DNA from 2 places in the Neobittarella massiliensis (ex Bilen et al. 2018) genome. Region 2 is predicted to be linked to the other one. Evidence: predicted binding sites of a transcription regulator. Region 2 holds the regulator's gene; the other holds the start of a gene.
What was found. Region 2 encodes LexA, which represses DNA repair genes until DNA is damaged. Its sites were predicted from a motif close to CNAACANNTGTTNG; they were not measured.

Region 1 (3,416 bases), on a different contig from region 2:
AAGCGCCATTACGAGTACTGGTTCACCATCGTGGCGCTGCACAAGATCGGGGCCATCGCCGTGCCGGCCACCCACATGCTCACTACGCCCGACCTGGTGTACCGCATCAAGGCCTGTCAGGCAGTGGCGGCTATCTGTACAGCCGACGGCGACACCGCCGCCGATATCGATGCCGCTCAAAAACAGTGCCCCAGCTTAAAACACAAGATCATCGCCCGCGGCGCCAGAGAGGGGTGGGTGCCGTTTCACGCCCGCCTGCACGAGATGCCCCGCACACTGGAGCGCATCCCCACCGCCGCCGGCGACCCCATGCTCATCTTCTTTACCTCCGGCACCACCGGAATGCCCAAAATGGTCCTGCACGATTTTCGCTACCCGCTGGGCCATATCGTGACCGCTAAGTACTGGCACAAAGTCGATCCTGACGGGCTGCACCTCACCGTGGCCGACACCGGTTGGGCCAAGGCCAGTTGGGGCAAGATCTACGGACAGTGGATCATGGGCGCCGGTATCTTCGTCTACGACTACAACAAGTTTAAGCCCAAAGACCTGCTGGCGCTGATCGAGAAGTACCGCATCACCACCTTTTGCGCCCCGCCGACTATTTTCCGCTTTTTTATCAAAGAGGGGATGCAGGACTTCGATCTCTCCTCACTGCAGCACGCCACCACCGCCGGCGAGGCGCTGAACCCCGAAGTATTCAGTCGCTTTAAAGAGTATACCGGACTCGATCTCACCGAGGGCTTTGGCCAGAGCGAGTCGACCCTGCTCATCGGCAACATCCAGAACATGCCGCTCAGACTGGGCTCGATGGGTCGGCCCTCGCCCCAGTACAGCATCCAGCTGATGGATGAGGACGGCAATATCGTCGACCCCGGCGAGGAGGGGGAGATCGTCATTGACACCCGCGACGGGGTGCCGGCCGGACTGTTCTGCGGCTACTATCAAGACGATAAGCGCACCGAGGAGATCTGGCACGACGGCTACTACCACACCCGCGATATCGCCTGGCAGGATGAGGACGGCTATCTGTGGTATGTGGGCCGCACCGACGATGTCATCAAGGCCTCGGGCTATCGCATCGGCCCGTTCGAGATCGAGAGCGTCCTCATGGAGCACCCGGCCGTGCTCGAGTGTGCCGTCACCGGTGCCCCCGATCCCATCCGCGGGCAGGTGGTAAAGGCCACCATCATGCTCACCCAGGGGTATCAGCCCTCCGATGAGCTCATCGTCGAGCTGCAGGATTTTGTCAAGCACCAGACCGCCCCCTATAAATATCCCCGTATCATCGAGTTCGTCGACGCGCTGCCCAAAACGATCAGCGGCAAGATCAAGCGCGATGTGCTGCGGGGCAAACACCTGTGAGGTAAACACCTAAAAAGAGCAGTGGCGCTTTGAGCCGCTGCTCTTTTTTCTTGCTGCCGCAGCGCGCTGCGGGCCTGCTTACTTTGGGTTGACAGAACAAGTTTCTTGTACTATACTAAAACAAACAAATGTTTAGTTTGGGGCGATTGCAGTGGACCTCTATCAAAAACTCTCGATATTATCCGACGCGGCCAAGTATGATGTAGCCTGTACTTCCTCGGGGGTGCAGCGCAGCGGTGCCGGCAGCACCATCGGCAGCGCAGTGGCGGCGGGCATCTGCCACGCCTTTTCGGCCGACGGGCGCTGTATTTCACTGCTCAAGGTGCTCATGTCAAACGCCTGTGCCTACGACTGTAAGTACTGCGTCAACCGCAGTTCTAACGATGTGCCCCGGGCCACCTTTACCCCGCGGGAGCTGGCCGACCTGACCATCCAGTTTTACCGCCGCAATTATATCGAGGGGCTGTTTTTGAGCTCCGGTATCATCAGAGATCCCGATCATACCTGTGAGCGGATGATCGAGACGCTGCGCATTTTGCGAGAGGAATATCGCTTTGGCGGCTATATCCATGCCAAGGCCATCCCCGGCGCCAGCGACCTGCTCATCACCCGGCTGGGCTATCTGGCCGACCGGCTCAGCGTCAACATCGAGCTCCCCTCACAAAAGAGTTTGCAGGCGCTGGCTCCGCAAAAGTCCAAGACCGATATTCTGCGCCCCATGGGACTGATCAAACAGGGCGTGCAGCAAAACAGCACCGATCTGGTGCGCTACCGGCAGGCGCCAAAATTTGCCCCCGCCGGGCAGAGCACCCAAATGATCATCGGCGCCACCCCGGATACCGACTACCAGATCCTGCAGCTCACCCAGGGGCTGTACCGCAAGTACCGGCTAAAGCGGGTGTTTTTCTCGGCCTATACGCCGGTGGTACGCGACGAAGGGCTGCTGCCGGCCATCGGTACCAAACCGCCTCTGTTGCGGGAACACCGGTTGTATCAGGCCGATTGGCTGCTGCGCTTTTACGGCTTCGACGCCTCCGAGCTGCTCGATGATGGCCACCCCTACTTTAATCCCTATCTCGATCCCAAGTGCAACTGGGCGCTGCACCATATGGAGCACTTTCCGGTCGAGATAAATCGTGCCCCTATTGAAATGTTGCTGCGGGTACCGGGCATCGGCGTGCACAGCGCACAGCGCATCGTGGCCGCTCGCCGCACCGGCAATTTGGACTACAGCGGCCTCAAAAAGATCGGCGTCGTGCTCAAGCGGGCCCAGTACTTCATCACCTGTCGCGGCAAGATCACCCCGGGCCTAAAGATCACCCCCCAGTCGGCTTTTCGGGCGCTGATCAGCGACCGCAGTGCCGCTATGCTGCCGCAGGATATGCCCCAACAGCTGTCGCTTTTCGATACGGCCCCCATCACCAGAGAGGATGTGACCCAATGTCTGACCGGGCAGATGTAGTGTACCAATACGACGGCAGCTATGCTGGGCTGCTCTGCTGTGTGTTTCACAGCGTGGCAACAAAACAGCTGCCGGTCGACATCTGCACCCCCCAGCAGGGGCAGACCAGCCTGTTTGCGGTGCACAAGATCCCAACCGAGCCGGAAAAGGCCCGCCGGGTAGAGCGCTCGATCCCTAAAAAACTGGGGCCCCGGGCTGCTGCGCTGGTACACGCCTGCTTTTTATACGGCGGCGAAGAGAAGGCGCTGACGATCTGTGCCTTTTTACAGCTGGGGTACCGGGTAGGGCCGGCCGTGGTCGACATGCTGGCCGACGACCGGGTAGCGGCACTGCATCAGCTGGCCCGGGCCGCCCAAAACGAGGCCGGGCAGATGATCCAGTTCATCCGTTTTGCCGACTACCGCGGCAGTTTGGTGTCGGTGATCGACCCCAAGCACTATGTGTTGCCCCTCATCAGGGACCACTTTACCGACCGCTATCACGAAGAGCAGTTCCTCATCTACGACCGATCCCATCAAATGGGCCTGGTATACCAGCCACACCGCTCTAAGATCGTGTCGATGCAGGACTTACAGCTGCCCGACGAGGA
Region 2 (3,416 bases):
TCGCCGCCGTCCAGCTGGTATTTGGTGTTCAGGTAAAAGTATCGGTATTCCTCCATCGACACGTTGTGGCTGCCCACCTTCATGACGACCGGCATGTTCACCGTCTGCTTACCGACTACCAGGTACGAATTTTTGACACAGCCGCTCAGCAGCGTCAGGGACAGCGCCCCCGTCAGGGCGATTGCCGCCAGTTTGCGTGTGAAAGTATGCTTGGCCATAAAACACTCCTATTTTTATATGCTGTTACAACATAGAATGGGCAGATACGTCTGCGCAGTATCTACTATTATAAACGATTTCTGTGTAAAACGTGTGAAAAAAAGTAAACTTTACGCCGAGTGGGGCAAAATTTTTACAGGGACCGGTCCGCAAAGTGGTTATACCATTGGCAAGTATTCCACAGCTGTGGAATATGTTGTGGAAAAACAGATGTTTACCACCAGATATGCAAATACTTGTAAAGGCAGTCGAGCAAAAGCAAACGATAGTTTGCACCTGGTACGAGTTTTTGGTATACTGAGATTACTTTTAAATATGTCATACACGGCTGGCGGCGATCTTTGCAGCGGCCATTTCGATGGGGGAGACGTCCATGCACAGCAAAACGGCACAAAAATGGTGGTCGGCACTGGCCACAGCCTGTATCCTGGCGGTGCTGTGCCTGCTCGCAGCCGCGGCGGCTGATGACGCGCTGTACGCCTTTACCCACAACGGGCAAGACGTGGTGGTGCTGGGGCAGATCGAAAAAATGAGCGGCGACACCGCCACCGTGCAGGTGCGGGAGCTGCTGCGCAGCAGCAAGTCCCAGCGCGGCGCATCGCCGCTGCACTCCGAGCAGGTGGCAGCCACCATTACCGTAAAGGGGCTGTCCGCATTTGCAGCGGGTGACCGGGTGCTGCTGTCTCTGCAAAAAAAGGGCGGCAGTTATCAGGTAGACATGGGCGCCTACCGCGCCAGCAGCACCGAGCTGCCGCTGCAGATCACCGAGCCAGACGGCGCGGCCAGCGCCCAGAGCGCCTGCCTAACCGTGTTTGCCAACTCCCGCGGGGCGCTGTGCGATTTTACACTGCAAGACGGCAGCGCCTTTCTAGAATACCGCGGCCAGCGCTATCAGGTATACAGCCCCGCGCAGGGCTTTTTAGATCCGCAGGTGCCCGGTACCCCGCAGCTGCAGCCCACCTATCCCGCCGCCGGCAGCAACTGGTTCACCCGGCTGCAGTCACCGGCCCTATTTGGGCTGTTGGGTCTGGGCGCGCTGGCAGTACTGTTTTTCTTTTGGCAGCTGCGGCGCCGGGCCCGCCGCCGTACCGTGCGGCTAAAAAACGGCGTGCATCAGCACGACGACTGACCACCACCCCACCCTCGGGCGCTCCGTTAAAAAAATACCGCCAACAGCAGCTGCTGTTGGCGGCATCAAAAGCCTGAGGGGTGCTTTTGAGGAGGATAGTGCAGCCCTAAAAACATTTGCGGCATTGTCTTTAGGCTTGCCTATATTATAGCAGTGTTATTTTTAGGGTTGTGAATGATGTGTAAATAAAAAGTGAAGAAACCTGCCTGATTTTTTGAACTTTAAAAAGCGGGCAGAAACAGATACAGAGAGGACTGCAAGATGGAAAAAGTAGAGCAGAACAAACAGCGGCTGCTGGCCTTTTTGCGCCAGCGCATCGGTCAGGGCATCCCGCCTTCGGTGCGCGAGATCTGCACCGAGATGGGCTTTAAATCCACCTGCACCGCCCACAAATACCTCAAGATGCTCGAGACCGAGGGCCAGGTGGAGATCCTGCGCGGCTCCAACCGCGGCATTCGCCTGCGCGACTTTGGCACCAGCCAGGTGCCGCTGGTGGGCACGGTGGCCGCCGGTACCCCCATACTGGCCCAGCAGAATGTCGAGGGCTATATCGTCACCGACGACCTGCACACCACCGAAGGGGTGTTTGCCCTGCGCGTCAAGGGCGAGAGCATGATCAACGCCGGCATCCTCGACGGCGACATCATCTTGGTGCGCCAGACCCCCGCCGCCGAAAACGGCGAGATCGTGGTGGCACTTATCGAAGACGAGGCGACGGTCAAGACCTTTTATGTAGAGCGCGACGGCCGGGTGCGGCTGCAGCCCGAAAACGACAGCATGTCCCCCATCTACCCCGAGACGGTGGCCATTTTGGGCAAAGTGGTGCGGCTGATCCGCGACTTCTGACAGGCCGGTACATAGGTGTCCTCCCGCGGGGCGGCAGAGCTGCTGCCCGCGCCGTTAGATACAGCTATATTGTCTAAAAAACTGCACTGTGTTTTGTAAAAAATTTTGCTTTATCGGCGCGGATGTAGTATAATAACAAAGTTAAAGCAGCGGACGTTTCATCACAGCTAGGAGGAGTACCAGCTTGATTAGAGAAGACTTACGAAATATAGCGATCATCGCCCACGTCGACCACGGCAAGACCACTCTGGTAGACGAGATGCTCAAACAGGGCGGCATATTCCGCGAGGGCCAAGTCGTGCAGGACCGCGTCATGGATTCCGGCGACCTCGAGCGCGAGCGCGGCATCACCATACTGTCTAAAAACACCTCAGTGGTGTATAACGGCGTCAAGATCAACATCATCGACACCCCGGGCCATGCCGATTTTGGCGGCGAGGTCGAGCGGGTGCTGCAGATGGTCGACGGTGTGCTGCTGCTGGTCGACGCCTTCGAGGGCCCCATGCCCCAGACTCGTTTCGTGCTGGAAAAGGCGCTGGCGCTGGGCCATAAGGTCATCGTGGTAGTCAACAAGATCGACCGCCCCGACGCCCGCCCATCCGAGATAGAGGACGAGGTCTTAGAACTGCTGCTGGAGCTCGACGCCAACGAGGAGCAGCTCGACAGCACTTTTGTCTACTGCTCTGGCCGCGACGGCACCGCCTCGCTGGATTACAGCCAGGCCGGCACCGACCTCACCCCGCTGTTCGAGCAGATCCTGAAAGACGTCCCCGCCCCCGAGGGCGACCCCGAGGCCCCCACCCAGGCGCTGGTCTCCACCATCGACTACAACGAGTATGTGGGCCGTATCGCCATCGGCCGGGTAAAGCGCGGCACGCTGCGCCAGGGCCAAGACGTGATGGTCTGCAACTACCACGGCGACAAAGAGCCCAAAAAGGGCCGCATCGTCAATCTGTACCAGATCTCGGGCCTCCAGCGCGAGGCGGTGGATGAGGCCCAGGTGGGCGATATCGTTTGTTTCTCCGGCATCGAGGACATCTCGATCGGCGACACCATCTGCCAGCCCGACGCCGTCGAGGCGCTGCCGTTCGTCAAGATCTCTGAGCCCACCGTCGAGATGACCTTCTCGGTCAACAACGGTCCCTTTGCCGGCCGTGAGGGCAAGTTCGTCACCTCCCGCCAGATCAGGTCCCGGCTGTACAAGGAGCTGCTCAAAGACGTG

Region 1: the regulator LexA is predicted to act here: its motif matches at 1,487-1,500, upstream of H8K20_RS04570 (putative DNA modification/repair radical SAM protein).

What each region holds. Positions count from the first base shown of each region.
Region 1 is NZ_JACOGI010000001.1:995,171-998,586, forward strand. Features, by position in the region: gene H8K20_RS04565 (AMP-binding protein) at 1-1,365, shown strand, start outside; gene H8K20_RS04570 (putative DNA modification/repair radical SAM protein) at 1,517-2,827, shown strand; gene H8K20_RS04575 (TIGR03915 family putative DNA repair protein) at 2,806-3,416, shown strand, end outside.
Region 2 is NZ_JACOGI010000004.1:4,615-8,030, forward strand. Features, by position in the region: gene H8K20_RS13100 (peptidylprolyl isomerase) at 1-218, opposite strand, end outside; gene H8K20_RS13105 (hypothetical protein) at 593-1,348, shown strand; gene lexA (transcriptional repressor LexA) at 1,610-2,194, shown strand; gene typA (translational GTPase TypA) at 2,379-3,416, shown strand, end outside.